Sphingobium yanoikuyae: one gene and its partner. The protein of the gene in region 2 interacts with the protein of the main gene of each other region in a pairwise test. Links are inferred from orthologs where the notes say so. Each region holds a gene or a part of one and is shown on either strand. Other genes may lie near its edges. The genes, in order: HH800_RS09905 and def.

Region 1 (16,885 bases), 1.4 Mb from region 2 along the record:
CCGCATAGCCCAGCGCGACAAGATAGCGGCTCGGGCCGCGTCCTTCGGCAATGGCCTTCAATATGTCGAGCGAGCCGGAAAGGCCCCAGTCCGGCCCGGACTGCACCATATCCTGCCCGGCCCAGTCGAGCGAATGCAGCACGAAGCCGCGCCGCGGCTCCACCGGTCCGCCTTTCAGGACGGGCTGGTCAGGAATGGCCGAAGCGTCGATATCGAAACTCTGGAGCAGATCGCGCAAGCCGACCCCCTCGACCTCCTCGCTCAGGGAAATACCCAGCGCTCCATCCTCGTCATGCACGCACAGCGCAATCACGGAATGGTCGAAGCGCTCATCCTCCATGCCCGGCAATGCCAGAAGGAAGCGGCCGCCAAAAAAGCGCGGATCGGTCATGCCAGCGAATATAGGCACAATCGCGACGATGCCAATCGGCGACCGTCGCGACAAAGGGGCATCGTGCCATATTCCGCGCCCGCACCCTTGACAGCGAAGGCGCGAGCAACGAACTCCGCGACGCCACAGGCCAGGAGACAAGATATGACCATCGCCAAGGGTGACCGCCTTCCCAGCACGACCTTCACGAAGATGACCGAAAACGGCCCCGAACAGGTTGTTTCGGATGATTATTTCGCGAGCCGCACCGTCGCCCTCTTCTCGGTGCCCGGCGCCTTCACGCCGACCTGCTCGGCCAAGCACCTGCCCGGCTTCATCGAAAAGGCCGAGGCCCTCAAGGGCAAGGGCGTCGATGAAATCGCCTGCACCGCCGTCAACGACGCCTTCGTCATGGGCGCATGGGGCAAGTCGGCCGGCGCCGATGACAAGGTGACCATGCTGGCAGACGGCAATGGCAGCTTCGCGCAGGCCGTGGGCCTGACCATGGACGGCAGCAAGTTCGGCCTTGGCGAGCGCGGCCAGCGCTTCTCGATGATCGTCAAGGACGGTGTCGTCGAGGAACTGAACGTCGAAGCACCGGGCGACTTCAAGGTCTCCTCGGCTGACTTCATGCTCGAACAGCTCTGAATTTTCCGGTCGCGCGCCCGGCCGGATCGGTCGGGCGCGCGATTGTTTCGCTGGCATCTTCCTTCCGTCACACAAGTGCGGTAGCAAGAGGTGATGACACAGAGCATCGGCACAGCGATCGTCGCGCAACTCGACGCCATCTATCAGACATCCATCGAAAATCTGCGGGAGGCCATGCGTGCCTATGCCCGCGACGGCAGCATCCCGCCGCCCGAGGCGCGGGCCGACCGGCGCTTCTGCTATCCCGAACTGCGGGTCACCTATCAGGATGACAGCCAGGCGCCACCGCCGGGCCGCTCCTTCGCGCGCCTGTCGAAGCCCGGTCGCTATGTGACCACGGTCACCCGGCCCGCCATGTTCGCCGATTATCTCGCCGAACAGATCGACCTTCTGGTCCGCGACTATGGTGTGGAGGTCGAAACAGGCCTGTCGGATCAGCAGATCCCCTTCCCCTATGTCCTCGACGGGCTCGACATCAATGCGCTCGACGGCACGCCGCCGACCGAGTTGGCGCGCCACTTCCCGGCAACGGAACTGGCCGAGATCGGCGACGAGATCGCCGACGGACTGTTCACGCCCGATGCCGAAGGGGACCGCCCGCTCGCCCTGTTCGACGGGCTGCGCACCGATTTCTCGCTGGCGCGCCTGAAGCACTATACCGGTACCCCGGCCGAGCATGTGCAGCGCTATATCCTGTTCACCAACTATCATCGCTATGTCGACGAGTTCGTGGACTGGGCGTGCAAGGAACTGCAGCGTCCTGACAGCCGCTTCACCGCGCTATCCGGTGCCGGCGGCGTCTTCGTGACGCCTGAAACGGCGGACCCGGCCCAGATGATCGCCGACAGCGCTTGGCGCAAGCATCAGATGCCGGCCTATCATCTGATCGCACCGGATCGCAGTGGCATCACCCTTGTCAACATCGGTGTCGGTCCATCCAACGCCAAGACCATCTGCGACCATCTGGCGGTGGTGCGTCCCGAAGCCTGGCTGATGATCGGCCATTGCGGCGGCTTGCGACCCAGCCAGCGGATCGGCGACTATGTGCTGGCCCACGCCTATCTGCGCGACGACCATGTGCTGGACGAGATGCTACCGCCGGAAATCCCGGTGCCGGCGATCGCCGAGGTCCAAGTCGCAATGGCGAGCGCCGCCGAAGCGATATTGGGCGGCGGCAATCCGGAGGATTTCAAGCGCCGCCTGCGCACCGGCACGGTCGTCACCACCGACGATCGCAACTGGGAATTGCGCTATTCCAGCTCCGCCCTGCGCTTCAGCCTGTCGCGCGCGGTCGGCATCGACATGGAATCCGCGACGATTGCGGCGCAAGGTTATCGCTTCCGCGTTCCCTATGGCACGTTGCTCTGCGTGTCGGACAAGCCGATCCATGGCGAACTGAAGCTGCCCGGCCAGGCCAACCGTTTCTATGAGGAAGCCATTGCCGGCCATCTGCGCGTCGGACTGATGGCCTGCGAACTGTTGCGCCAGGAAGGCCCCAAGCTGCACAGCCGTAAGCTGCGTGCCTTCAACGAGCCCCCCTTCCGGTAAGGCCGGAATGTCCGCGCTGTCGCCCGATCCGACGGATCAGGCGGCGGCGCGGGATACCGTGACCCGGTTCTTGCCCTCTCGCTTCGCGGCATAAAGCGCCGCATCCGCTCGCGCGACCAGGTCGTCCAGTTCCCGATCATCCGGTCGCAAATCGGTAACGCCAAAGCTCGCCCGCAGCAGCGCCTGGGGCGCCTCACCAAGGCGCAGGCAGCTGATTTCCGCCCGCACGCGCTCCATCGCATCGGCCGCGACTTCCGCGCCGGTGTCGACCATCAGCAGGCCGAACTCGTCGCCACCCAGGCGGCCAACCACATCACCGCGCCGCACCGCATTGGTCAGCAAATGAGCAAAGCCGCGCAGTGCTGCGTCGCCCGCCATATGACCATAGCCGTCATTCAGCCCCTTGAAGCCATCCAGATCGCAAATGACCAGCGCAACCGGTCGCCCCTGCCGTCGGGCGTTGGCGATCGCCCGTTCGGCCGCTTCTTCGATACCGCGACGATTGAGGACGTTGGTCAGCGGGTCATGCATCATTTGCTGCCGAAGCTGCTGGGCCAGGTCCCCAGCCACCACCAGCACGGCCGTGACCGCCGTGCCGACATAGACGGTCGGCATGAACAGCCCCAGGATCGCGCGATAGAGTTCCTTGCCCTCCTCCGGGCCGCGGATCAGGGCTGCCGATGTGGCCAGCGCCAGCTGGCCCAGGGCAAAGGCGAGCAGCGCGGCAAAGAAGGCCAGCTCGGGCGGCGTGAAGGACCGATTGCGCGGCCAGAGCGACAGCGCACTGACCGCCATGAGCAGACCGACATAGGCGGGAATGATCATCCCCTGCATGATCTGACTGCCCACCGGCCCGATCGCAATCGCCATCGCCAGGCTCACCAGGACAGCCGGGACGGCAAAGGCAAGCAATTGCAAGGGGCGGCCCGACCGCTGACGGATGCCGATCGCCAGTAGCGACGCGCTGACAATGAGGCCGATGCCGGTCAGGATGAACAGCCAGCGGCTGTGCAGGAAATAGCCACCTGCATTGGCGATCCATTGGAGGATGGCGACCGCATAGGATGCGGTCCAGGTCAGCACATGCCTCTGGCGGCCGAAATGCAGCCATGAAACACCCATGGCGATGGTCATCACCAGGGCAGTACCGAAAAGCAGGGAAAGAATAACGGCCGGCGCGCTCATGCGCCGGCCATTTACCAATTTTTACGGCGACTTACCAGCCGCAGGACTTGCCCTTATTCTGCGTCTTCAACCATGTCTGAAGCGGCGCGAAATAATTGACCAGCGCCTTGCCCGACATCTCGCGGCTGCCGGTGAAGGCCTGCAGCGCATCGGGCCAGGGCTTGGATGCACCCATCTTCAACATGGCATCAAGTTTCTCGCCTACCGCCTTGTTTCCATAAAAGGAACAGCGATGGAGCGGTCCCTTCCAGCCGGACTGACGGCAGGCCGCCTCATAGAATTGGAATTGCAGCACGCGCGCCAGGAAATAACGGGTGTAGGGCGTGTTGCCGGGGATATGGAATTTCGCGCCGGCATCGAACTTCGTCTCGTCACGGGACACCGGCGGAACGATGCCCTGATACTGACGGCGCAGGTCGGTCCAGGCCGACTCATATTTGGAATCCGGGATCGATCCGTCGAACACGCCCCAGCGCCATTTGTCGATAAGCAGGCCGAACGGAAGGAAGGCGACCTTGTCCATCGCCTGGCGCAGCAGCAGACCCAGATCCTTGTCGGTGCCCGGCACCTTGGCCGGATCGAGCAGGCCGATCTTCACCAGATAGTCGGGCGTGATCGACAGCGCGATGAAATCGCCGATCGCCTCATGAAAGCCGTCATTGGCGCCGTCGAGATAGAGCGGCTTCTGGATATTATAGGCGCGCTGGTAATAATTATGGCCCAGCTCATGATGGATGGTGACGAAATCGTCGCCATTCACCTTGGTACACATCTTGATCCGGATATCGTCCTTGTTATCCAGATCCCAGGCGGAGGCGTGGCAGATCACTTCGCGGTCGCGCGGCTTGGTAATCTGTGAGCGATCCCAGAAAGTCTGGGGCAGCGGCGCGAAGCCGAGCGAGCTGTAGAAGCCCTCCCCCGTCTTCACCATCTTGATGGGATCGTAATTCTTGGCCGTCAGCAGGTCGGTGACGTCATAGCCGAGGTCACCGGCACCGGCGGGCGCGACGATGTCATAGATATTGCCCCATTCCTGTGCCCACATATTGCCGAGCAGGTCCGCGCGGATCGGCCCGGTCTTGGACTGGACCGCATCGCCATATTTCTCGTTGAGCTTGGTACGCGTGTAGCAGTGCAGGTCATCGTAGAGCGGCTTCACCTCGGCCCAGATCTTGTCGGTCAGCTTGGCGAAGTCATCGGCCGGCATGTCATATTTCGACCGCCACATCGCGCCGGTGTCGGCAAAGCCCAGTTCCTTGGCACCCTGGTTGGCGATCGTAACCAGCTTGGCATAGTCGCCGCGCATCGGCGCGCCGACATTGTCGTGCCAGCTGACCCACATTTCCTTGAGCTCGTCCGGATTGCGGTCCGTACCCATCTTCTCTTCAATGTCGCTGCCGTTGATCGGCTGGCCGTTCAGCGTGCCCTTGCCCTTACCATAGGTGGACTGCAGCTTGGTCGCGAGATCGTTCAGCTCCTGCGAGGCCCCCGGCGTGGTCGGCGCGGGCAGGGTCAGCGCCGTGCGCAGCAACGTCAGGCGACGCTTGGTTTCCTCGGTCAGGCCCGGCGCGGTCGCGAACTTTGCCGCCTCCAGCGCATAATCGACCCGCATCGTCGTATCGATCGCGCCGAAATAGGAAGCGAGCGCGTCGGTGTCGTCGGTGATGTAGGTCGCGTTGATCCAGGCGGCGCGGCTGCTGATCAGCGACTGATCGAACAGCGCCTTCTCCGCCTTGGTCAGGAAGGCTTCCGCCTCGGCAGCGGTCGCCTGCTGCGCGGTCGGCGCCTGCTGCGCCAGCACCGGCGATGCAACAAGGGCAGCCGCAAGCGCGGCGATCGAAATGGCGATTTTCATGGAACTTGGCCCCTCAGGTCTTCTTATGGGGCCAAGGTGGATTAGGCGGACGAGACAGTCAAGCGGTCAGGAAATCGACCATCGCCTGGCCCAGCTCCTTGCGGGTCACGGCGTTCATATGATTGCCCGGAATCTCGACATAGCGGCCGTTCGGCAGCGCATCGACCAGTTCCTGCGCGATGCCGTTGTCCTGATCGTCGGCGCCGCAGATCACCTCGGTCGGCTGCTGGAAGCCGGCAATGGTCGCCTCGTCGGTATCGACGAAGGTATTGAGGATATGCAGCATCGCCACCGGGTCGCCCTTGGTAGTCTTGAGGAACGCCTCCGTCATCCATTCCGACGTGCCGCGCTCGAACGTGCCGAGATTGGTCAGCACCTTCTTGTAATAACCACCCTTGTCGAGCGTCTTGGTCAGCCCGCGCAGGCCCATGCCGGCCAGGATCACCCGACGCGGCGTCGCGCCGCGCGCCAGCATCCGCACGGTCGTGCGCGCGCCCAGCGAATAGCCGCCGAGGTCATAGTCGGTGAGGCCCATCTGCTCGACTAGCGCCAGATTGTCGTCGGTCAGCGCATCGGCCGGATAGGCGGCAGCGTCATGCGGCTTGCCGCTTTCGCCATGACCGCGCAGGTCCGGCATGATCAGGCGGAAACCCGCCTCCACCAGCTTGGCGGCATGACCATAGCGGATCCAGTTGGTCCAGGCGTTGGAGAAATAGCCGTGGATCAGCACCAAATCGCGTCCCTGTCCCACGACATGCACCGCGATCGGCAGGCCGCCCAGGCCCTTGATATCATGGCGTTCGATCTGGAGGTCGGTCATTGCGCTGGTCCTTCGGGGCTTGGGGTCTCGCCGATAGGATCTCCGCCGCGCCCGCGCAAGAGCGCGATCAGGGCAAGGGCGCTGCCGATCTGGGCGGCGGCCATGTCCTTCTGCGGATCCCACACATCGCCCTGCTGGCCATTATAATAATCCGCCGTCTCGCCGGCGGCGATCACCGTCAGCAGCCATTCGAATATCTCGTAAAGCGCGCTGCCGAGGCCGATCGCGGCAAAGGCGAAGGCGAGGCTCCAGCCATGGCATAGGCCGCCCTTGCGTCGCGCAATCTCCGCCACCGGTGCGGTCAGCAATGCCCCAAAGGCGAAATGGACGAGCCGGTCATAAGCATTGCGCTGCAGCCCGAGGAGGCTGGAAATATCATGACCGCTGAGCATCCGCGCCCAATCGTCATAGGGCACATAGGAATAGATCCAGCGCGCGCCGCAGGTGTGGAGCAGCAGGAACAGGCAGATGCAGCCGACCGATCCGGTCGAGAGCGGCCAGCGCCACAGCAGCCAGGGCGTGGCAAACGTCAGCAGCAACGTCGGCCCATGCTGCAACGGGGCAAGGTCGGGAAAGGGCTGCGCGACATTGGCCAGCCCGATCGCCACCAGCAAGGCGGCGATCATCCGGCGCTGCGCGACAGGAAGAGCCTTCCACGTCGCGACAGCGCCGGCGATCATGTGCAGGCTCAGCCCTTCTTGAGGTGGCGACGGCCCAGCAGTTCGGCGATCTGCACTGCGTTCAGCGCCGCGCCCTTGCGCAGATTGTCGCTGACGCACCACAGGTTGATGCCGTTCTCGATGGTCGAATCCTCACGCACGCGGCTGATGAAGGTCGCGAAATCGCCGACGCATTCGATCGGCGTGATGTAGCCACCGTCCTCGCGCTTATCGACCAGCATGATGCCCGGCGCTTCGCGCAGGATGTCCTGCGCTTCCTTGGCCGAGATCTCATTCTCGAACTCGATGTTGATCGCTTCGCTATGGCCGACGAACACCGGCACGCGCACGCAAGTCGCGGTCAGCTTGATCTTGGGATCAAGGATCTTCTTGGTTTCGGCAACCATCTTCCATTCTTCCTTGGTCGAACCATCGTCCAGGAAGACGTCGATGTGCGGGATCACGTTGAAGGCGATCTGCTTGGTGAACTTCTTCGGCTCGGCCGGATCACCGACGAAGATGTTGCGCGACTGCTCGAACAGCTCGTCCATGCCTTCCTTGCCGGCGCCCGACACCGACTGGTAGGTGGCGACGACGACGCGCTTGATCTTGGCGGCGTCATGCAGCGGCTTGAGCGCCACGACCATCTGCGCGGTCGAGCAGTTGGGGTTGGCGATGATGTTCTTCTTCACATAGCCATCGATCGCGTCCGGGTTCACTTCGGGCACGATCAGCGGCACGTCCGGGTCCATGCGATAGAGCGACGAATTGTCGATCACGACGCAGCCGGCCGCAGCCGCCTTGGGCGCATATTCGGCGGTCGGGCCGGAGCCGGCCGCGAACAGGGCAATGTCCCAGCCGGTGAAATCGAAATGTTCAATATTTTTGCATTTGAGTGTCTTGCCGGTGTCACCGAAATCAATTTCGGTGCCCTGCGACCGGGGCGATGCAACCGCCGCGATCTCGTCAATCGGGAATTCGCGTTCGGCGAGAATGGTCAGCATCTCGCGGCCCACATTACCGGTGGCACCAACGACGACGACCTTATAACCCATGACTTAACACTCCACTCCATGCAGTATTGCGGGGTGGCGCATAGCGCAGTGGCGCGATTTGTCCAGATAGAAGGGCTATTGCCAACGATAGTCACGGGGTGGGAGGTGGCGTCAGCACGGCCGACACCACCTCTCCCTTACTCCTCACGCCCGGCCTTCACTTGGCCGGATCGACACCCTGATCGCGCAGGAAATTCTCGATCGTGGTCCAGAGGTGAACGCTGATCTTGGGACCGCCGACGCGGTGCGTCTGCCCCGGATAGACCATCAGTTCGAACGGCACGGCCGCCCCCTGCATCTTGGCCATCAGCGCGGTGGAATTGTCGAACACGACATTGTCGTCAGACATGCCGTGGATCAGCAGCAGCGGATCCTTGATCTTCACCGCATCATCGACCGCGTCGGAGCCCGGATAGGCGCTCGCCTTGTCCTGCGGCTGGCCCAGATAACGTTCGGTATAATGAGTGTCGTAAAACTCCCATTTCGTCACCGGCGCGCCCGAGACGATCGCGGCGAAGGTGCCCGGCGCCTTTTCCGCCAGCTTGAGCGACATATAGCCGCCATAGGACCAGCCATAGGTAGCAATCCGCTCGGGATCGACGAAGGGCTGGGCCTTCAGCCATTCGACGCCCTTCAACTGATCGTCGACCTCGACCGTGCCCATGGCGCGATGGATCTGGTCCTCGAATGCCTTGCCGCGATCGGGCGTGCCGCGATTGTCGATCGAGAAGACGATCCAGCCCCGGTCGACCAGATATTGGTTGAGCGCGCCGCTCCAGGTGTTGGTCACCTGGCGCCCAGCACCCGGACCGCCATAATGGATCATGAAGACGGGATAGCGCTTGCCCGGCTGCATCGGCGGGGTCAGCATCTTGGTGTAGAGGGTGCTGCCATCGGCCGCCTTGACGGTGCCGAACACGGTCCTGGCATGGCTCGCCAGATAGGGCGCATAGGGATGATCGCCCTTCAGCGCATTTTCCGAAATCCACTGCAGCTGCTTGCCGCTGCTATCAGCCAGATAGACCTGCTTGGGCTGGTCGGCATTCTGGCGCGAGACGACGATCCGGCTCGCCGCACCATCCATCACCGCATCGTTCCACCAGCTCTTGGCGGTCAGCGCCTTCAGCGGACCGGCCTTGGCTAGCGACGTGACATAAAGCTGCTGCTCCAGCGGCGTCTCGCGATTGCCGGTGAAATAGACCAGGCCCTTGTCCTCATCCACGCCGACAATATCGCGTACTTCCCATTCGCCGCTGGTCAGCGCGGTCCATTTGCCGTTCCGGACGTGATAGAGATGGCCATGGCCGGTCTTTTCCGACCACCACAGGAAGCTGCCGTCGCTCAGCGGCGTGAAATTATTGCTGAGGTTGATCCAGCTTTTCGACGTTTCGGTGAGGACGATCTTGGCCTTGCCGGTCGTCGGATCGACCGCAAGCAGGTCGAGGCGCTGCTGGTCCCGGCTTTCGCGCTGGACATAGAGGGTCTTGCCATCCTTCGACCAGTCGACGCGGGCGAGATAGACATTCTTGTCCGCGCCGAGGTCGACCTGGACCTGGCCGGAGCCGTCCGCGTTCATGACGAACAGGTCGACGATGGCGTTGGGCGTGCCGGCTGCGGGATAGCGCTGCTGATAGACCTTGGTCCCCTCGCCGCCGATCGCGGTGCGGGTGACGATGCCGACCGGGCTTTCATCGACCCGCGCCACGGCGATCTGTGCATCGGTAGGCGACCACCAATAGCCGGTGCGTCGGTCCATTTCCTCCTGCGCCACGAACTCCGATACGCCCCAGCTGAGCGTCTCGCTCGCGCCCTGGGTCAGTTGCTTCTCGCGGCCATTCATCGGCTGCACGAACAGGTTGCCGCCCCGCACGAACGACACGAAGCCGCCCTTTGGGCTGACCACGCCATTGAGCTCGCCGTCCGGCGTGTCGGTGAGGCGGGTGACCTTGCCGTCAAGCGCGGCGAGATAGAGATCGCCATCGACCGGCACCAGGATGGTCTTGCCATCGGGCGACCAGTCATAGCTGGTGATGCCGGTGCTGCCGGCGACCGAGCGGTCGCGCTCGCGCTGCATCTTTTCCGCTTCGCTCAGTTCCGCGCCGCTGCCGGTCTTCTTCGAATCAACCAGCATGCGCTCGGCGCCGGTCGCGGTGTCGATCGCCCACAGGTCGAGCCGCTCCTTCTCGTCAGCGCGCGGCTTGAGCAAGGTTACCAGCTTGCCGTCGGGCGAGAGCTTGAGCGCACGCGGCTGCGGGCCGGCAAGGTCGGGGCTTGCGAACACACGCTCCAGCGTCAGCTTTTCCTGCGCTTGCGCGGCGGTGACGGGAAGCAGCAGCAAGGCGCCCAACGCAGCGCCGGCCTTCAGATATGGGGACATGCTCATCCTTTCCGGGCAGCGCCCGATCGGGCGCCACAATATCGGCCGGGCTTAGCGCGATGCGACGGAAAAGATCAATCGGTTGGAAGAATATGTCCTCCTGCCACGCCCCCCCCCAACACTCAGACCAGCCCGCTCCGCACCTGCCATTTGCGCGCGATTGTCGGCCAGTCGGCAAAGGGCTGGGCCGGATCGCCGCGCAGGCCGACGCCATGGCTGCCCTCGTCGAACAGATGCATGTCGATCGCCCCCCTGCGCGGCCCGCACCGCCCCGAACAGGGTCAGCGACTGGTCTACCGGCACGGTGCGGTCATGGACCGAATGGAACAGGATCATCGGCGGCGTGGTCGACGCCACGATCTTGTCCAGCGAATAGGCAGCTATTTGCGCTTCAGTCGGATCGTCGCCGATCAGCGACCTTCGGCTCCCGCCATTGGTGGCGCCGGCCATCGTCACTACCGGATAGAGCAGGATTGCCCCGTCCGGCCGGGCCGACAGATGGTCCGCACTTTCCGCCATCGGATAGATGCGGTCATTGGGCCGCATGCACAGGCTCCCGGCCAGATGACCGCCGGCGGAGCCCCCCAGCACCAGCACCCTCTGCGGATCGACGGTCCAGCCGCCGCTGCGCCCGGCCCGGATCAGCCGCATCGCCCGCTGCGCATCCTGTAGAGCGACATCGGCGCCCGCCGCCCAGCGATCGGCCGGCAGGCGATAGCGCAGGACGAAGGCATGGATGCCCATGTCGGCCATCCAGCGCGCACATTCATAGCCTTCCCGATCAATGCCGACCCGCGAATAGCCGCCGCCAGGAATGATCAGCACTGCCGCGCCCGTGGGCTTGGCCGCCGCGAACCAGGACAGGGTCGGCCGCGTCACATGGATGCCGACGCGGTAGCGATAGCCCAGCGTGTCAATCTGGTCGTCCACCACTTCGGTGACGGCCGGCATCTTGCCGCCCGGCACGCCGTCGGGCCAGAGCGGGATGATCTGGGTCGGCTCGTCGGTGGCCGCGGAAAAGCGGCCGAACAGCGGTGAACTTGCCACCGCCGCCAGAAATTCGCGTCGACTGCCGATCATCCCGTCTCCCTTTCAGTTCGTGACCTGCGTCAGATAGACGCTGCCGGTGGTGCTGTTCACATCGGTCGGCGCGGCGCCGTAGATGATATCGGTGTCGGCCGACAGCGGCACCGTGGCAAGCCGGGTTATCGCCTTGCCGGGCGCGAGGTCGGTGATGGTCCAGCCCGACGCCGTCGATGTCTTGAGCCCCTGTCGCAGCCCTTCGCCGGTGGTAGCGAAATAGACGCGGACCTGCGCCGCCGTGCGCGATATGCCCAGCGCTGCGGGCACATTGTTGCTGGCGGCAAAGATTTTTTCCCGGCTGGTCCAGCCGGTGCCGCTCCAGCGCACGCGCCAGACGTCGAAATTCGCGTCGCCGCTGCCGTCGGTCGGGCGATAGCGATAGGCGATGGTCGGCTGATTATAATCGTCAAGCGCCAGCTTGGCGCTCTGCAACCCCTTGAGCGTCTGATCGGTGGTGAAGACCTCGCCCGACTGGAGCGGCAGGAAGAAGAGCTTGGCATTGGCCAGGCCCACCGGCAGCGTCGCCGCCGTGCCGTCGGCATAGCTCCAGCCGCCGCCGGTCGGCGAGTAGCGCAGATAGCTGCCATAATGACGCAGCGACCGGGGCAGCGACTTGGCCCATTCCCACAGCAGATGAACGCTGCCGTCGCCGCCGAAATTCATGTCGTCGGGATAGACGACCGCATCATTGGCGGCGGCAAAGGTGCCGACATGGCTCCAAGCGCCACTGCTGCCCGACATGGCCCAGCGAAACAGTTCGCCCTCGCCATCATAGGTCGCCGCATCATAGCTGCGGATCATCAGATAGACGTCGCCATTGGGCGCCCGCTTGGCGACCGGATAGGTATAGAGGCCGGTAGCGGGAATATCGGTCTGGCGGGTGAAGCTCATGCCACCGGGCGCATCGGCGCGGAAATAGCGCATGCCATCCGACAGATTATGCATGTCGGCCCAGACATGCAGCACGCCCGCGCCATCGACCGCGATAGTCGGCTGCTTGTGGCCGATATCGTCCGCCTCGGTCCAGACCGTGCCATCCGGATTGCGCAGCACGGCGAAGGTCCAGGTGCCGCTCGTGTCGCGCTTGCCGATCTTGACCTCATGGCTACCGGCCGCGCCGGAGGCTGGCGGACTGTCGAAGGCGACATAGAGCGTGCCATCGGGCGCCAGCGCGATCGGCACCCACCAGGCGGCCTGGTTGGAGGAGTCCGCGTCTCGCGGCACCCGTTCGACACTGATGCTGGCGGCGAGCGCAGCGGCCATCGGTTCTTCCGCCGTGGCCTGGAGCGGGCTGCCGAGGCTGACCCAGTTGGCGATGGCGCTGGTCGATCCGCTGGCGCCGCCCGTGGTGGCCGTATTGCTCAGCAGCAGCGCGGCCGACGCCGTTCCGGCAAGGGTCAGTCCCCCTGCCAGTCCATAGAAACGCTTCATCTTCCTCTCCCACTTGTTGTTATGCGTGGACGAGTTGCCCTTCCCCATTGGATCGGCGCGCACTGCGCAGCGCCAGGAAGGCAAGCAGAAAGGCGATCGGATGGAGCAGCGCCATCAGCAGGAAGCTGCGTTCGAACGCACCGCCCGCGACAAGCTGGCCGACCAATTGGGTCGAGAGCAGCCCGCCAAGCCCGCTGCCCGCCGCGACCACGCCGAACACGGTGGCGACGATTCGGGTGGGATAGAGATCGACGATCAGCGTGCTGATATTGATCTGGAACACCAGATGGGCGAAGGCCACGGCAGAGGCGAGCGCGAACAGGATCGGCAGGGCCGGATGGCTGGCCGCGATCGCGCCGAGCGGCGCCACCAGCGCGGCCGCGCCCATCACGATGATGCGGCTGGTTGCCGGCGCCACACCGCGCGCGATCAACCGGCTGGAGAAGAAGCCCCCGCCGATGCTGCCAAGATCGGCTGCGAGATAGACGATCCACGCTATGGAGGCGACCGCGATCAGGGTCAGGCCATAGATATCGGTCAGATATTTGGGAAACCAGAAGAGGTAGAAATACCAGACCGGATCGGCGACCGCACGGGCACCGGCAAGCAGCCAGACCGACCGGTCGCGCAGGATGCGGCCCCATAGGGCGCCCTCGCTGATCCGCTCCTCCTTCGGCTCCGGCGCGCTGCGCGGATAGACCATCAGCCAGACGACCAGCCAGACAAGCCCCGCCGCGCCAGTGGCGATGAACGCCGCGCGCCAGCCGAAATGCAGCGCGATGCCGGCGATCAGCGGTGGCGCCAGCGTCGCGCCGATCATCGCCCCGGCCGTATAGATGCCGAGCGCTATACCCCGTTCCCTGGGCGGAAAATGTTCCGACACCGCCTTGGGGCCGGCAGTGTAGTTGCCCGCCTCCCCCAGCCCCAGTGCGAAGCGCGCCGCGCCCAGCGCCCCTGCCGACCGGACGAAACCGGTCAGCAGGTTCGCCAGCGACCACCAGCCCACGAACAGCGCCAAAGACAGGCGCGTGCCCAGCCAGTCGGTCACCCGGCCGGCCATCAGATAGGCGAAGGTATAGGCAATGAGGAAAGCCTGGACGACGCGCGCATAGGCGATGTCGTCCATATGCAGGTCTTGTTGCACCGTCGTCGCCAGGATCGAAAGCGCCTGCCGGTCGAGATAGTTGATCACGGTCGAGGCGAACAGCATCGCCAGGATCGCCCATCTGATCTTGCGGGCCTTCCCCTCGATCATGCGGTGGCGGCCTCCATGCGCGCGGCGATCGCCGACAGGCCGGCAAGCGCGGTGCCGTCGCCCGCCGCCTTTTCGATCGCGATCCCCAGGCGATCGCAGACCCGGCCATAGAGATCGACCAGCAGTTCCGCGCCGACCAGGACGATGGTGTCCACCGCCATGCCGCGCGCGCGATGGGCGGCGACCGCGTCGCGGACCTCCGCACCGATCATCAACCCGGACAGGAAGGAAGGCGCGGCGTCGCTGGTCAGTTCGCCCATCAGGATGCGACTGCGCAGCGCGAACAGTCCATGTTCGATCGCCAAGCTCGGATCATCGATCACCAGCCCGGCTCCGACATCGAAGGCGGCGATGTCGGTCGGCGCGGCCGGATCATAGGGTTTTGCCAACGACCGACCGAGCAGGCCATGGGCGAGCAGCAGCTCGCGCATTTCCCCCTGCATAGAGGTGACGAAATCCAGCACCGTCCGCCCGCGCACCCGCACCCATTTGGCATGGGTGCCCGGCAGGCAGATCAGCCGTTCGGCATCATCATCCGCCACGCCCGCCAGCCAGCCGAACAATTGCACTTCCTCGCCGCGCATCACATCGGGCTGGCCGAAGATGTTGCGGCAGGACAGGCCCGGCACGATCGCGATAGGGCATCCCGCCGCCTCGAACCGCAGCAACGCGCCGGCCATCGCCTCTGGCCCGGCCGGGCAAGGCAGATAGGCCGCCTCACGCCAGCCGATGGTCGACCCGATCATGCCCGACAGCAGCACCGGCATCGGACCATGACGATCGATCCAGTCCCCTGCCGCCGCGCGGAAGGCGGTTTCATGATCGGCCACATCCTTGGCGCCCTTGCCACGCACCGTCTCGACCGGGATCAGCCGCCCCTCCTCCACCCGGCACAGGTGAAGGCGCATGTTGCTCGATCCCCAATCGCCCGCGATCAGCATAGTCATCCCGTCCTCAGAACTTGAAGTTGGCGCCGATGGCGAAGCGGCGCCCCTGCTCGGCATAGAGGGCGATCGCTTCGGGCGCGCCGGTATAGCGGATCTGCTTCTCGTTGGTCAGGTTGCCGGCCTCGGCATAGATACCAAAGGCGCCAAAATCATAGCGGATCGATGCGTCGATCGTCTCATAGGGCTTGAAGAAGGAGCCTTCGCCACCCGCCGTCACGCTGTCGAGATAGCCCGAGCGATAATTATAGGCGACGCGCAGGCCGAACCCGTCCTTTTCATAATAGCCGACCAGATTGGCATTATGCTTGGACAGCCCTTCCAGCGGCAGGGTGGCGCCGGTGCGGGCATTCACGAACGGCGTGCTGCTGTCGATATAGCTGTAGTTCGCCAGAATGCCGAAGCCGCTGGCAAAGCCATCCAGGAAGTTTAACGGCAGCTGCAGCATCACTTCCGCACCCTTGAGCTTGCCGCCCTCTCCATTGACCTTGCGCGTGACCAGGAATTGCTGGGCCTCACCCGGCACATCCTCGAAGGTCGAGCGGGTGGTCAGGAAGGAGCCGATATCCTTGTAGAAGAGGCCGACCGTCAGCGCCGATCCCTGGCGGAAATACCATTCCAGCGACACGTCATACTGGTCGGCGCGGAACGGCTTGAGGTTCGGATTGCCGCCGGTCCCGGTATAGACGATGCGGTTGAGCAGCAAGCCGGGGCTCAGATCCTGCGAGTCCGGCAGGCCGACGACCTTGGCCGCACCGACACGGGCCACCAGTTGATCGGTCAGGTCGAACTTCAACACCGCGCTCGGCAACCAGTCCTCATAGGAGGGCGATGCGGTGACCGGCTGGAACGTGCCGTCGGCGCGGCGCAGCGCGGACACCGCATCGCGGTCGGTGCGGGTGTAACGCAGGCCGATATTGCCGGAGAAGGGAATGCTGCCTAGGTCGCCCTTCAGATTGAGCTTCACATAGCCCGCCTTGGTGACTTCATCGAGCTTGTAGGAGGCGGTGGGGTCCAGCACGCGTGGCGTGCAACTGCCCAATATCGCCTCGCAGGCGAAGTCCGCGCCGGTGCCGAACGGATTGCCGACCAGATAGGATTGGGCGAAGGGCGCCTTGCCACCCAGCAGATCGGGGAAGCTGCCGACCTCATAGAGCGCCGCATCGCGATCGGTCAGGCGGACCGAGGAGGTGAGCTGTGACAGCAGCGAATTGCGCGCGGTCTTGAGCTTGGCGATACGGCCGCCGACCTCGAAGGAGTCCAGCACGCCGCTTTCGATCGCATAGCGCAGGTCGACCCGGCCGGCATATTCCTTCGCATTGGATTCAAAGCGGTTATCGAAGAAGTTGGAATAATTGTAGAGCGACGGATCGAGCAGGTCGACGCCCGACGGCAGGGCCAGTTGCGGCACGCCGCCGCCGGTGAAATCGAACGAGGTCAGATAGGATGCCCGCGTCTGGGTGCGGACATAGGTCTGGTTGTAGTTGAGCTGGGCATCCGAATAGCTGCCCTCCGCCTTGATCGTCCACGGCCCCTTCTCATAACGCAGGTTCAGCGCGCTGGAGAGCGAGTCATCCTTGATCGTCAGCCGCTCGTCATTGCCCTGCAGCGGCCGGCGGACCGTGCCCGCGACCAGCACCTCATTGGGTGAGAAG
Region 2 (14,275 bases):
CCATGCCGAAGCGCAGCAGGGCGCGATCGACCTGCATGCCCGCGTCGACGACTGGCTTGCCAACATATTGGCCGGCTCCTGGCCCCGCGCCCAGCCGCTGCTCGCCCCGGCCGCGCGCCTGTTCGGCTGGGAGGCGCTGGACGGCCAGATCGACGCGCCACCGGCAGTCGATTTCATCAACCGGCGCCTCGCCTCCGACCGCTTCGCCCAGCAGGTGCAGCAGAAAGGCCACCCGCTCCATCGCGCCTGGCAGCAATTGGCCAAGCCGACCCGGCCGGGGCAGAGCTGGGCCCTATGGTGGCAGGGCGCCAAGGTCGACGAACTGATAACGACGATCCGCCGTGACTATCCCGAACTGGAGCAACGGCTGGATTGGCATCGCATTGCCCTGCGCGAGGAACGCACGGGCCGAGCGATCGCATCCTTCGGCGGTCGCATCCTGTTCGGCGTCGTCCTGCTGCAGTTACTCGGTGCCATGGCGCGCTGTCAGGACAATGGATCGCCCATGCCCAGCCTGCCGAGCGCCAGCGACATCCCCGTCGCCACCGCCCCGCGCGTACCCGGCGGTCTGGGCGATGTCGCGGCCGACATGCAGGCGGCGGTACGCGCCGCCTTCGGCAAGGATATCCCGCTCGACCTGCTCAATGCCCAGGCGCCGCTCGTCCATGCGCTCTTCGCCAGCAACTGGCGCGCCGGCATGGGCATGGGGTGGACCCGCGCCCGCTATGTCGAGGCGATGACCGGCATCATCCGCAATCGCTATGCCCTGCTCGCGCGGCAGAAGGGCGGCGACAGCCTGATCGCGATGCAGCGCCAGCGGCTGAAGGAAGAACGCGCGCTCAAGGGCGATCATTGGCACGCCTGCGCCGAGGCGGCCAAGCATGGCGCCTTTGCCGATCCCGAGCTGATCCCGGCCGATCTGCGGGATCCCGCGCGGGCGCAGGTCGCCGATCTGGTCATCGCCATGCCCGACAATCCGGTGCTTCCGCCGCCGGGCGGCAGCTTCTCCATCCCCGGCCAGATCGTGCAGCGCGTGATCGACCAGTCCGGCCTGTCGCTCGATCAGGTCAGCGCCGCCTTCCAGAACAAGGGCAAGGATCGGGAACAGTGCCTGACCCACATCGCCCTGCTGGATGCCGCGCTGGATGCAAACAAGGCCACCCGCGCCGCCCTGTTGCCGCACATTTGAACCAGCGATCGCACATAGGAAAGAAGCGCCCCGCCTTGCGGCAGGACGCTTCTTGTCCATCAGCCAGCGGTCAAGCCGCGATCAGGCCGCGCGGCGGGCCTTGTTCAGCTTCTTGAGCAGCATGTCGCGCTTCAGGCGCGACAGATGGTCGATGAACAGCACGCCTTCGAGATGGTCCATCTCATGCTGCAGGCAGGTGGCGAGCAGCCCTTCCAGCTGCTCCTCATGAATGCGGCCATCGCGGTCCATCCAGCTCGCGCGGATCACCGCCGGGCGCTCCACCTCGGCAAACTGGTCGGGCACCGACAGACAGCCTTCATTATAGACCGACTGCTCGTCCGATTCCTTCAGGATTTCCGGATTGATGAACACCATCGGCTTCTTGACCGGCGGCGCGCCTTCCTCATCCGATTCCGGTTCCTGCAGATCCATCACCAGGATGCGCTTGGGCACACCCACCTGGATCGCGGCCAGGCCGATGCCCGGCGCGTCATACATGGTTTCGAACATGTCGTCGATCAGACGCTGCAGATCGTCGTCGATCGCCTCTACGGGGGTCGAAATGGTACGCAGGCGCGGATCGGGCGCCTCAAGGATCGGAAGAATGGCCATGGCGAAAACATAGGCGGAACGGGGGAAAATTTCAAGCGAGACGGGCGCTGGCCCACGCACCGCTTGCCGCCCCGCCCGGCGGGGTCTAGGCGAAGGGGCGTGACCGACGAAACCGCACAGCAGCGCCGCTATAAATCCTTCGAGGATACCCACCAGATGCTGATCGAGCTGGCGGTCGGGCTGATCGCCGATCGCGGCATCGATGCGCTGTCCCTGTCCGCCCTCGCCCGCGCCGCCGGGGTCAACCGCACCACCATCTATTATCATTTCACCGATCGTGACGCCCTAGTCGCGGCGGTGAAGCTCTGGTCCTCGCAGCAGATCGTCGCCGCCTTCCGCCCGGAACTGCCGCGCCAGGCGCGGATCGACTATGTCACCCGCTTCGTGCTCGACAATCCCGCCATCATGTCGCTGTGGATCGAGGATTTCATCGCACCCGGCGACATCCGCGCCAGCTATCCGCATTGGGACGCCCTGGTATCGGGCATCGGCACCAGCCTTGCCGCCGCCTTCCCCGACGAGCCGATCGACGCCGAAGTCTATTGCGTGATGCTGCTCACCAGCGCGCTGATCGGCCCGCGCGTCTTTCGCCATCGCGTCGCCCCCGATCTCGACACCGAAGCCACCATCGCCCGCTTCCGCCAGGAACAGCAGCGGGTGCTGCGCCGGGATGGCATCGCCGACGACTGACGGAATTTACAACAATCATGTTGCAAATTTAGATTGACCCGCTCATGCTGTCGAAAAGATAGACAGCGGAGAGCGATGATGCACGGCGAACGGCCCGGCTTTCAGGGCATGAGCGACGACAGTCTGGCCTGGCTCGGCACCGCGCCGATCCCCGCCGCCCCCTATCATGATCCGGCCTGGTTCGAGCTGGAACGGGAAGCGGTGTTCCGCCGCGCCTGGTTGCAGATCGGCCATGTCTGCGAACTGCCCGACAGCGGCAGCTTCATCCGCCGCGAGATCGAGGCACTCAATGTGTCGCTGCTGATCGTGCGCGGCCGCGATGGCGAGATTCGCGCCTTCCACAATGTCTGCACCCATCGCGGCACCCAGCTGGTCGAGGAGGAAAGCGGCAGGCGCGGGACTTTCTCCTGCCCCTATCATCGCTGGTCGTTCGGCACCGATGGCGCGCTGCTCGCCGCCCCCGATTTCGATCGTTTCTTCGTCGACAAGGCCGACTGCGCCCTGCCCCGCGTCGCGCTCGACATCTGCGGCGGGCTGATCTTCGTCCATCTCGGCACGCCGGACAAAGGCCTGCGCGATGATCTTGGCCCCTATGCGACCATGCTCGACGGCTTCCCGGCGGCGCAGGCCACCACCTTCTCCGAATATGTCTATGAGATCGACGCCAACTGGAAGCTGACCTACGACAATTTCCAGGAAAATTACCATCTCCGTTTCATCCATCCCCGCTCCGGCGCACCGGCAGTGGGGGAGGATAATCCGTTCGGCTATCCGGTGAAGATGGGCTTTCATGGCCCCCACCGCACCCAGACGATCTGGACCAATCCCGATCCCGCGCCCCAGCCGGTGCAGGCGCAATCCTTCGGCCGCGCCGCCCGCTTCGCCATGGCCGACGGCACCGCCGGCCCGCACAGCCGCGACTATCTCGCGCTCTTTCCCAATTTCTTCATCCTCGGATCGCCGGCCCAGCCCTTCTCTCACACCGTCTGGCCGATCGACGCCCGCCGCTCGCGCGGCGTGATCCGCCTCTATTGGAAGGGCGAGGATGACTGCGCCAGCCGCCGCTATGCCCGCGAATATGCGATGGCCAGCGCGCGCGACATCCATGCCGAGGATCGCGACGTGATCGAGGCGGGGCAGCGCGGCCTCAACAGCGGCGCGCTCAAACATATCCATTTCCAGGCGCAGGAGGCGCTGTGCCGCCACCTCTTCACCGCCGTCGACGAACGGGTGCAGGCCTATCGTGCCGACCTGGCCGGCACTGCGCCCCGGCCCGTCTCGCGGGCGGAGGCAATGGCATGACCACGCTCCTCCCCACTGGTTTCGATGCGCTCGCCCCCTTTGCCGATCGCTGGGCGATCGACGGATCGATCGCCCGCGCCGCCCGGCGCGGCGATGCCGCCCCCGCCGACCGCACCGCCTTCTTCGCGGCGGCCGCGCCCCTGCTCGACGCCGCCCTCGCCCATCTCGACCGCTACCCGATCGACGCCCTGCCGCCGGCCGAGCAAAGGCTGATGGACATGATGCTGACCCTCGCCCATGTCTCGCTGACCGAAGAGATATTGGGCGACCAGGAACCCGCCCACGCCCGCCAGCGCCAGCATATGCACATTACCCGGACCCCGGCAGGCGCCTGAGAGACGCAGGCCCGCCCCGTCATTCCAAGCGCAGCAAAGCAATTACGAGGATCGGGTTTTGACCGCTGACGACCGTTGTTGCCGGTTAGTTCGGCGTTTGGCGAACCCGTAAGCTGACATTGCGCCATCCGGGTCGATCCTGATAACGAGCGTCATGGCAAATTCTGGCATAGAAAATATATGGTCAAGACTTTGGGCACCTCGGTTAGGCCCGGATGATGTGCGGTTGCGTTTTGAGCTTGGCGGCGAGGAGTTCGATAACATCAGCCAGCCAGTTCCTCGTTTTCTCCAAGCACTTCATCGATCTTCAACAATAGCCGACAAGCTATTCCGTCAGAGTTGCGTTGGTCTGGTTGCTTGGAACGGACAAGAGCCGAACGCTCTCGGGAATGCCGAAATAGAGAATGGCTTTGAGGCGCTAAAATATACTGGTTTTAACGCCGCTCAAATTGACGAGTGGAGCACCCCACTTTATCTAGATTCCGATAGCAATGAAGTGGATTTGTGGACAGTTCGCAGCTACGAAATGAGCGATAATAAGACTGCTCGTGATACCATTCTCTGGCACGCGATTGCTAGTGAAATGCCGATCTATCCAAACGCCCCCGTTGTGACTTTTTTGATCGATCCCGTTAATTCGATCATGCTCCATGCCTATGATGATCGGGGAATGGACGTAATGGCTGACGATGCGGCAAAACTGCGCGATACGTATTCGGCCTTCGATGGATGGCTTCTCGACTATGATCGGGAGCGAATGGGCATTTTGTTTTAATCATGCCTGCTTTTGACGCCGCGCCCCTCCAAAGCTGACAGTCCGCAAACCACCCTTGAGCGTCGCTCATCCCGTCGATCGCCACCGGGCCTGCCCGATAGCGGTCGGTCCGCTCTTGGGTAGGAAAGTTGCTCGACCAGAAGCGGGCCTGTTCCCCCTCCCGCAGGTGGGAGGGGGGTAGGGGGTGGGCTGGACATCGCGAAAGCCCACCCCGCTGCGACTAACGCGCTGCGCGCGCAAGTCTCGCTGCCCCTCCCGCTTGCGGGAGGGGAATGGCGGGAAACCACCCATCCTGGCCATTTAGCTGGCATCGCGTCGCAGCCGCCCGATATCCGGGGCTGTCGCCCCATGGCTCCGGATGTTGGTTGCTCCGCTTCAGGGACGCTGACCTTCGGCTGCGTGACTGCGAAACCGCTATTTCTTCGGGAACAGCAGGGTGAAGATCATGCGGATGCCCCATTCGGGGCCGCCGTCGGGCGAGACGGCATAATATTTGCCGCCAAGGCCCACCTGCACCGCCTGGTCGCCGACCTTGGTCAGTTGCGTGACGGTAAGGTTCACCGGCACCAGCCAGTCCTTGCCCTTCCAGTCATAGGCCGCTTCGGCGTTGATGCCATAGGTGGTGGCGTGGGACGTGGTGTGGCTGAAGAAGGGCTGCATGAAGCTGGCGCTGACGTCGGAACGGTCATCCTTGCCGGCGATCGACCAGATATGGTTGCCGAGGAAACCGACCGTGTTCTGGCCCATCTGCTTGAGCAGCACGACGGTCGGGCCGGCGCCCCATTTGTCCCCGCCCAGATAGCGATCGGTTGCCGAGGGATAAAGGATGGCGGGCCCCACGCCCCAGATGATGCCCTTATTCTCCTTGGGCGAGAAGAAGAAGCTCTGGGTGATATCGCCAAGGCCGAAGGCATCCGTGCCAGGTCCCTGATAGCTATTCTGCGCGACGACCGGCACGATGGTGCGCACGATCATGTTCCAGTCCTTGCCCACGCTGATCGGCACCACCGGCTGGATGTTGAGCGTCGACTTGATGCCATCATCCCCGGCACCGAAGTCGAGATTTTCCTGGAACGGCACGCTGATCAGCGAGGCGACCGGGTTGGACAATTGCAGCGCCAGATCCTGGTCGCTGCCGCCCGCCGGCGGTGGCCCGGAGGTGATGGCAGGCGCTGCCGACGATCCCGCATCCTGCGCGATCGCCGGCAGCGGCGCCATGGCGACCAGGCCTGCGAGCCAGGCGATCTTGCGATGATATCCGGTCTGCATGGCCAAGCGCCTTCCCCTTTCGAACATTCTGCGCGGGGACAGAATGGCCCGAACGAGAGCGGGGGCCAATCGCGGGCTTTGCGGAGATCGGCCGGGAATAATCCCTAGGGGCGCTCGTCCCAGCGCAGCAGCCGCACCTGGCCCGGCGCATCGACGACCAGTTCGCCAAAGGCCCCGGTGCGCAGCTTGAGCTGGCCATGGGCGAGGCTCAGCGCCAGCAGGGCGAAGCGGGCGGCGCCGTTGCTGGTGACCAGCAATTCCGCCCCCTCCCCTTCTGCGGCGAACCAGGTGCGCCAGGCAGCGATGCGCGCGGGGGCGTCGACGGTCCAGCCATCGGGCACGATCCCGTCCCGGTCCCAGGCGGCGATCACCGCTTCGCCTAGACGCGCCACGACGGTCGCCTCCGGCTGCCCCTCGTCCGGGCCATGGTCGATCTCGTCGAGCCAGGGCAGGATGGCGTCGACCGGATGGTCGAGCGCGGCCGCGATCGGCGCCGCGGTCTGGCGCGCGCGCAGCAACGGGCCGCTGTAGAGACGCACGGCGCCGAGCGACCGGGCCGCGAAATAGCTGGCGAGACGCTGGGCCTGGGCCATGCCGCTGTCGACCAGTGGAATGTCGGTGCCGGCCCCGACCCGGCGCGCATCGGCGCTGGAGGCGAAGGTGTTGCCGTGGCGGATGACGAAGATGCGCCGGCTCATGACAGGGCCGGCGTCGGATCTCCATGGGCGGCAATCAGCGCCTCGACCCGCTGGATGTCGGCCTCGGTATCGATGCCGCTGCTGTCGAAAACAGGCGGATCGACCGGGACGGTCATGATATCGATGCCCAGTTCCAGCAGCCGCAACTGCTCCAGCCCTTCCAGATTTTCGAGCGCCGTGGGCGGCGATGCCTCAAACCGGGCGAGCGCATCATAGGCATAGCCATAAAGGCCGACATGGCGCCAGACGGGGGATATGGGACCGGCGGCACGCAGCCTGTCCTCATCGCGGATGGCGGGAATGATCGTCTTGGAAAACCAGAGCGCCCGGCCATCCGCACCGCGGGCGCAGGTCGTGCCGCTGAAGGGCGAGCGTTGCTTATGCTCGCGCAGCGCATCGAGCGCGGCCCAGTCGAGCCCGATCACCGGGGTCGCGACCTGCGCGCCGGCATCCAGCGCCTCGATCACCGCGCCCAGCGCTCCCTTGGGCTGGAAGGGCGAATCCCCCTGGAGATTGACGACGAAGTCGGGCTGGGTGGCCTGCGCGCGGGCGGCGGCGAGAGCGCGGCCGGAGCCGGTGGCGATCGCGCTGTCGGTCATCACCGCGTCGCAGCCGGCGGCCTGCGCATGGGCCGCAATCTCGTCATCATCGGTGGCGACGACCAGAGCGACGCCGGCGCGCGCGCCGATCGCCGCGCGCGCCATGGCGATCGTGCGATGCAGCAGGCTGCGCCCCGCAATGAGGCGTAGCGGCTTGCGCGGCAGGCGGGACGACCCCGCCCGCGCCGGAATGACCACCAATATGGTCAGGCGACCCCGGCGTGCAGCAGATCATGCATGTGAAGCGCGCCGACCAGATCGCCATCCTCGCACACGAACAGCAGGGTGATGTTGCGATCGTGCATGATGCGCAGCGCTTCCGACGCCAGTTCGTCAGGACCGATCGACTGCGGCGTCACGGTCATGAAACGGCCGACCGCATCGGTCAGATTCTGCTTGCCGGTCACGGCCCGGCGCAGATCGCCATCGGTGAAGGCGCCGATCAGCTGGCCACGCTGGTCGACGATGGCCGTGCCGCCAAGGCGCGCACGGGTCATCTCGATCGTGGCGTCGAGCAGCGAGGAATCCTCGCACACCCGCGGCACGTCGCTGCCCGCCGACATCAGTTCGCGCACCTTGACGAGCTGCGCCCCAAGACGGCCATTGGGGTGGAATTTGTAGAAATCGTCGGCCGAAAAGCCGCGCATTTCCATCAGCGACATCGCCAGTGCGTCACCAAAGGCCATCTGCAAGGTGGTCGATGTGGTGGGCGCCAGCATATTGGGGCAGGCTTCGCGCACCGCCGGCATCAGCATGCAGACATCGGCAGCCTCGGCCACGGTGCTCTGCGCCTGCGCCGTCATCGCCAGCAGCGGGACGCCGAAGCGCTTGCAATAATGGATGATCGGCCCGAGTTCGGTGGATTCACCCGAATGGGACAGCATCAGCACGACATCGTCCGGCGTCACCATGCCCAGATCGCCATGGCCGGCATCGGCCGGATGCAGGAACAGCGCCGGCGTGCCAGTGGAGGTGAGCGTCGCCGTCATCTTGCGCGCGACGATGCCGCTCTTGCCGATGCCGGTGACGATCACCCGTCCCCGGACATTGATGATGATACCGACGAGCCGCAGGAAGGCGGCGGAAAATTCCCGGTCGGAAAATTTGGCTTCGAGTGTATTGAGCCCCCTGGCTGCCAGGGCGAGACTGCTGCACGCCGTCTCCACAATATGCGCACCCGAGCCGAAAGGAACGATCTTCGAAACTGTCGACACGCTTCTTGCCCTTTTTTCCGCGTATCGCCGCCGACATGCTCCGGCTGACGCCCGCGGTGTCGATGCGCCTTGCCAGCGCAGCGTCCATCCCTTGTTCCGCGACCCCAGGCCGATTTCGCAATCAGCACCCTGCAACTGTCTACGCCGTTTCAGGCACTTATGGCAATCCATTTCGCAAGTGCGGCAAGGGGCACTGAAGTCGGAAGGCAGGGGAAATGGGGCAGAAATACAAGACGAAATGAGCTAAATCATCGACAAGCCGAGGAACTTTTCGACAACTCGACATATGTTCCAACACTCACAGTCGATGATAGTCGCGATACCAGTTGACGAATCGGGGCACGCCCGACTCGATCCCGGTGGTGGGCGCAAAGCCGATATCCTGGGCAATCGCACTGATGTCGGCGAAGGTCGCCGGCACGTCGCCCGGCTGCATCGGCTGGAAGTCCAGCTGCGCCTTGCGCCCCACAGCCTCCTCCAGCACGGCGATCAGGTGCATCAGTTCCTCGGGCCGATTATTGCCGATATTGTAGAGCCGATGCGGCGCCCGGCTGCCGCCCGCCTTGAGCGCGCCGTCATCGCCCGGCGGGGAATCAAGGCAGCCGATCACCCCGGCGACGATATCGTCGATATAGGTGAAGTCGCGCTGCATCCGGCCATGGTTGAAGACCGGGATCGGTTCGCCGGCGAGGATCTTCTGGGTGAAGATCCACATCGCCATGTCGGGCCGGCCCCAGGGACCATAGACGGTGAAGAAGCGCAGCCCCGTCATCGGCACGCGGAACAGATGGGCATAGGTCTCGCTCATCAGCTCGTCCGCCCGCTTGGTCGCGGCATAGAGGGAGACCGGATGATCGGTGCGATCCTCCACCCGGAAGGGCAAGCTCTCGTTGCCGCCATAGACGGACGAGGAAGAGGCATAGACCAGATGACGCACCCGCCGTTCCCGCGCCAGTTCGAGCATGTTCACATGGCCGGCCAGGTTGGACTGGACATAGGCATGGGGATTGATCAGCGAATAGCGCACGCCGGCCTGTGCGCCGAGATGGACGATCGCCTCGATCGGATGATCGGCGAGCAGCGCCTGAAGTGCCGGCATGTCGGCAAAGTCCAGTTCGGCGAAGGTGAACAGCTTGCCATGGCGCTGTTCGAGCGCCGCGATCCGATCGCGCTTGAGCGAGACCTGATAATAGTCGTTGAGATTGTCGATGCCGATCACGGCGCGCCCGTCGGCCAGCAGCCGGTCGGCCACCGCCATGCCGATGAAGCCGGCCGCGCCGGTTACCAGGATCGTCAAAGCGTCATCCTCCTTGATCGGGCCGACAGGCGCGTCGCCGCCAGAGCCATGGCGGTTCACAGACAATCCGACGCGCGATGTAAAGCCCTTTCCCTCATAAGCCGTTCGATACAGGCTTCCATGCGGCGGAATACTTAGGCATTCCCTAATCTTTCCCGGCTAAGGCGAGGCGATGGACATGGCAGCGCACCCATCTCCCCCCTTTGCATCCGACAGCCTGGCGCTGACGGACCCGCGCGCGCGCTGGGCGGCGCTGGCGGAGGGTGCGGCCGAACCCAATGCCTTCTACGCGCCCGACCTGCTGGCAGCGGCGATCGACCATCTGGCCGGCAATGGCCCGACCGGCCATGGAGACGTGCGCCTGATCGAGGCGCAGGCGGATGGCGAACTGATCGGCCTGTTGCCGGTGACGGTGCAGGCGCGCCATGGCCGCTTGCCGATCGGCTGCGTCGCCAACTGGATGCACGACCATTGTTTCTTCGGCGCGCCGCTGATCCGGCGCGGCCAGGAGATGGCAGCGTGGCGCAGCCTGCTGGCGCAGCTGGACGCGGCGGAATGGGCGCCCCATTTCCTGCATCTGCGCGCACTGGATGCGGCCGGCGCCAATGCCGCCGCGCTGGAAGCACTGTGCGTCGAACAAGGGCGCGGCCGGCGCGAGGTGCATCGCCATGACCGGGCGATGCTGCGATCCGACCTGTCGGCCGACGCCTATTGGGAAACCCATGTCCGCGCCAAGAAGCGCAAGGAAATCCGCCGTCTGCAGAAGCGACTGGCGGAATTGGGGACGGTCGAGCAGCGATTGCTGGACGATGGCGCCGACCTGCCGCGCTGGTGTGGCGACTTCCTGGCGCTGGAGGCGTCCGGGTGGAAGGGCCGCGAGGGCAGCGCACTGGCGAGCAGGCCCGATGACATCGCCTTCTTTCGCGCCGCCTGCGCCGCGGCCTTTGCGGCGGGACGGCTGCATTTCCTGCGCATCGACCTGGATGGCCGGGCGATCGCGATGCTGGTCAATTTCCGCCATGGCGACGGCGCCTTTTCCTTCAAGATCGCCTTTGACGAGGAGATGGGGCGCTTTTCGCCCGGCGTGCTGATCGAGATCGCCAATCTGCACGCGGTGCAGGATGACTCGGCGATCGGCTGGATGGACAGTTGCGCCGCCGCCGATCATCCGATGATCGACAGCCTGTGGGCCGAGCGCCGCAGCATCGTCCAATATCGTATCGCCCTGCAGGGCAAGGGCGCGACGCGCCTGCGCCGGGCAGCGGCCTTTGCATTGGCCGGCGGGGTCGAACGGATCGCCAGCCGCATGAAAGGACAGGAATGACCGTGCATAGCCCGATGGCGCCGGCCACCGACGCGCCGCATTTTTCGGACAGCGCGCGCGCCACCTTTGCCGCCGCCTATCCCGACCAGCCGACGAAGCTGACGCATCAATTGGTCGGGCATGCGCTGCTGACGCTGGATGCGCTGGCGGCGCTGGCCGAGCGGATGCCGGCGAGCGCGGTCGAATATAATCTGGGCAAGCTGCCGCTGGGCGTGCGGCCGGAGGATACGCCGTCCAACGGGCTGAGCCTGGGCGAGACGATCCGCACGATCGAGAGCAATGGCAGCTGGGCGGTGCTCAAGAATGTCGAGCGCGACCCGGCCTATGGCGCGTTGCTGGACGCGGCGCTGGCGGAGCTGGAGCCAATCGTCGCGCGCAGCACCGGGCCGATGCTGCACCGCGAGGCGTTCATCTTCCTGACCTCCCCCGGCAGCGTCACCCCGTTCCACATGGACCCGGAGCATAATATCCTGCTGCAGATCATGGGGACCAAGGTGATGACCGTGTTCCCGGCGCGCGACGAGGAACTGGTGCCGGCGCGCAAGAGCGAGGAATTTCACAATGGCGGCCATCGCAACCTGATCTGGCAGGACGGGTTCAAGGCGCGCGGCACCCCCTTCCCGCTTGCCCCCGGCGAGGCCGTGCATGTGCCGGTCAAGGCACCGCATTTCGTGGAAAATGGCCCGGCCGTGTCGATCAGCCTGTCGATCACCTGGCGGTCCGACCGCAGCGTGGCGGAAGGCGAACTGCACAGTTTCAACGCCCTGCTGCGCAAGCGTGGCTTGCCGACCGGCGCGGTGAGCGAACGCCCCGAGCAACAGGGCATTCGCCGCTTCGTCTATCGCGTCATGCGGAAGCTGGGCGTTTAAGGATTCTGCGCGCCAGTGCCTCGGCCTCCAGCCGGGGACTGAAACGCTCGACATGCCACCATTCCAGCGCCTCCTCGCGGGTCGAGAGGCTCTGCTTGTAGCGATCCTTGCCGGCGAGCAGCGAATAGAGCCGGAAATCCTGCGTGGCATAATGGCCGACGGCAGCGGCGTGACAGAGCAGGCCCGGCTTGTCCTTGGCGGTGCGCGGCTGGGCAAAGGCGGACTGATAGTTCATCGCCTGCCCGTCCTGCACGAAATTGACCAGCAGGCCGACCACGCCGCCGGCATCGGCAAAGCGCAGCATTTCGACCGCGCCCGAGGGCAGGCCCCGCGCCGCGATGGTGGCGACGAACTGGCGAAAGCCCTGATCGTCCCAGGCATTGTCGGCATGGCGCCCCATGTTGAGCGCGGCCATCTCGTCCAGCCAGGGGGCGATGTCATCCAGCGTGCCGACCGCGACATCGGGCAACGGCCCGCCATGATCCTTCATCGCGCGGCGAATCTGGCTGCGCGTATTGCTGCTGAGCAGCGAAAGATAGTCGCCGTCGGCGGCACGCACGGCGTCGAGATCGACCTGATAGACGGGCGAGGAATCGACCCGCAATTTTCGCCGGGACGGCAGGCCAAGCAGCGGCGAATCCGGGACGATGCCGCTCAGCCGCAACACACGCCAGTCACGGCGCCGGGCGATGGCGTCGATCGCCGCAGCGACGGCCGCCACCTCCTGCCCGCGCGCGGCGAGCAGGCCATTATATTCGACATAGGGCCGGTCGATCACCGGATCGCCCGACTGGTTGAGGCTGAGCGTCGCCACCGGGCCGAGCAGGCGCGGGCGCATCGCATGGCCGACCAGCGCCAGCGCGACATCCTGTCCAGCATCGTCGGTAACGGCGAGCAGTTCGGGCCGCACGCCATAGCTGTCGAGCCAGGCCCCCACCCAGGTCCAGCGCAGGAAGAAGGACGCATCGCTGCGCGCCTCCAGCGCCTGCCAGCGGGCGGCCAGCGCCGACCGGTCGGTCGGCAGGGAGAATGTCGCGGTGAGCCCCATCGCGCCCCTCTTGTGACAGAGCGGCGGCGGGAATCAAGCGGGTGTGCTGTGGATCACACTCGAATGCGGCGCTGCGGATCGACCGTGCCGTCGGCGCGGATGCCGGCACGGACCAGATCGCGGCGCATATGGCCGGTCAGAAAGCGCTGAAGCATCACGAAATCGGCGCGCAGCGACCAGAGTGGATAGCGGAAGGTGGCCGGGCGATTGCGCTCGATCAGCATATGGCTGACCCAGGCGAAGCCATAGCCGGCGACCGGCAGGGCTGCGGCCAGCCACCATCGACCCGTAATGGCCGCCGTGGCCGCGATGCCAACCACCAGGCTGGTCCCGGCATAATGCATGGCGCGCGTCGCGGGCCGGGCATGTTCCTGCAGATAATAGGGCCAGAAGTCCCGGAACCGGGTGATCTGGGTCATAAGGGGCATCCTCTCTGTTATGCCCCATCTTTTATACGTGGACGTTCAACTTGTTAAGCGCCACGCGCCGCTTGGGCGCAAAGAGGAAATAATCATAGGCCGCGCGGGCCGCCTGGGCCATGATCTGGTCGCGCGAGACATGGCCCCGGCTGTCCTTCATCACGAAGACGGTGATGGCGAAGCGGCGGCCATCGGGCAGGCCGATGATGCCGACATCATTGCCGACGCCGTTGAGCGACCCGGTCTTGTGCGCGACCGGGGTGCCGGGCGGCAACATGCCCGACAGGCGCAGTTTGCCGGTCTGGCAATGGCCCATGATGGTGAAGAGCAGTTGCGTGCTTTCCGGCTTCAATGCCTTGCCCGATTCATAGGCGACCAGAAGCTGGTTCATCGCCAGCGGTGTCGCCGTGTCGCGCGGATCGAGCATGAAGTCCATGTTCGGCAGGTCGCGCACGTCGCGCCGCTGGATCATCGGATCGGCGCGGCGGGCGGCGCCGGCATTCTGCTGGAAGGTGCCGGACTGGGGATTGATACCCATGGCGCGGTAGAGAAGATGCGCGGTATCGCTGTCGACGCGCAGGCCATGGATGCCGAGGCCGGCGACGAAATCGCTGACCGCCTTCGGCCCGCCGGCG

The links.
Region 1: the proteins of def (region 2) and HH800_RS09905 interact in binary tests that used the Escherichia coli proteins (3 or more experiments, as listed by UniProt). The link is inferred for Sphingobium yanoikuyae from one-to-one orthologs.

What each region holds. Positions count from the first base shown.
Region 1 is NZ_CP053021.1:1,978,723-1,995,607, forward strand. What follows is about bases 6,128-8,885. They hold HH800_RS09905 (aspartate-semialdehyde dehydrogenase), read right to left. Parts: upstream 8,141-8,885; coding sequence 7,115-8,140; downstream 6,128-7,114. Other genes in these bases: HH800_RS09895 (alpha/beta fold hydrolase), read right to left, coding at 6,128-6,426; HH800_RS09900 (DUF2238 domain-containing protein), read right to left, coding at 6,423-7,106; HH800_RS09910 (S9 family peptidase), read right to left, coding at 8,298-8,885. In the rest of the region: HH800_RS09870 (YqgE/AlgH family protein), read right to left, coding at 1-391; HH800_RS09875 (peroxiredoxin), read left to right, coding at 536-1,018; HH800_RS09880 (AMP nucleosidase), read left to right, coding at 1,112-2,566; HH800_RS09885 (sensor domain-containing diguanylate cyclase), read right to left, coding at 2,603-3,751; HH800_RS09890 (M2 family metallopeptidase), read right to left, coding at 3,783-5,606; more of HH800_RS09895, read right to left, coding at 5,665-6,127; more of HH800_RS09910, read right to left, coding at 8,886-10,517; HH800_RS09915 (alpha/beta hydrolase), read right to left, coding at 10,569-11,597; HH800_RS09920 (BNR-4 repeat-containing protein), read right to left, coding at 11,610-13,031; HH800_RS09925 (MFS transporter), read right to left, coding at 13,051-14,286; HH800_RS09930 (2-dehydro-3-deoxygalactonokinase), read right to left, coding at 14,283-15,233; HH800_RS09935 (TonB-dependent receptor), read right to left, coding at 15,241-16,885.
Region 2 is NZ_CP053021.1:3,369,327-3,383,601, forward strand. What follows is about bases 37-2,772. They hold def (peptide deformylase), read right to left. Parts: upstream 1,802-2,772; coding sequence 1,271-1,801; downstream 37-1,270. Other genes in these bases: HH800_RS16400 (hypothetical protein), read left to right, coding at 37-1,189; HH800_RS16410 (TetR/AcrR family transcriptional regulator), read left to right, coding at 1,901-2,491; HH800_RS16415 (aromatic ring-hydroxylating oxygenase subunit alpha), read left to right, coding at 2,600-2,772. Outside these bases: more of HH800_RS16400, read left to right, coding at 1-36; more of HH800_RS16415, read left to right, coding at 2,773-3,793; HH800_RS16420 (hypothetical protein), read left to right, coding at 3,790-4,128; HH800_RS16425 (DUF3885 domain-containing protein), read left to right, coding at 4,283-4,903; HH800_RS16430 (hypothetical protein), read right to left, coding at 5,318-6,172; HH800_RS16435 (histidine phosphatase family protein), read right to left, coding at 6,277-6,870; kdsB (3-deoxy-manno-octulosonate cytidylyltransferase), read right to left, coding at 6,867-7,667; HH800_RS16445 (KpsF/GutQ family sugar-phosphate isomerase), read right to left, coding at 7,676-8,683; HH800_RS16450 (NAD-dependent epimerase/dehydratase family protein), read right to left, coding at 8,982-9,980; HH800_RS16455 (GNAT family N-acetyltransferase), read left to right, coding at 10,153-11,304; HH800_RS16460 (cupin-like domain-containing protein), read left to right, coding at 11,301-12,173; HH800_RS16465 (GNAT family N-acetyltransferase), read right to left, coding at 12,151-13,221; HH800_RS16470 (DUF962 domain-containing protein), read right to left, coding at 13,275-13,640; bla (class A beta-lactamase), read right to left, coding at 13,672-14,275. UniProt on the Escherichia coli protein: Removes the formyl group from the N-terminal Met of newly synthesized proteins. Requires at least a dipeptide for an efficient rate of reaction. N-terminal L-methionine is a prerequisite for activity but the enzyme has broad specificity at other positions.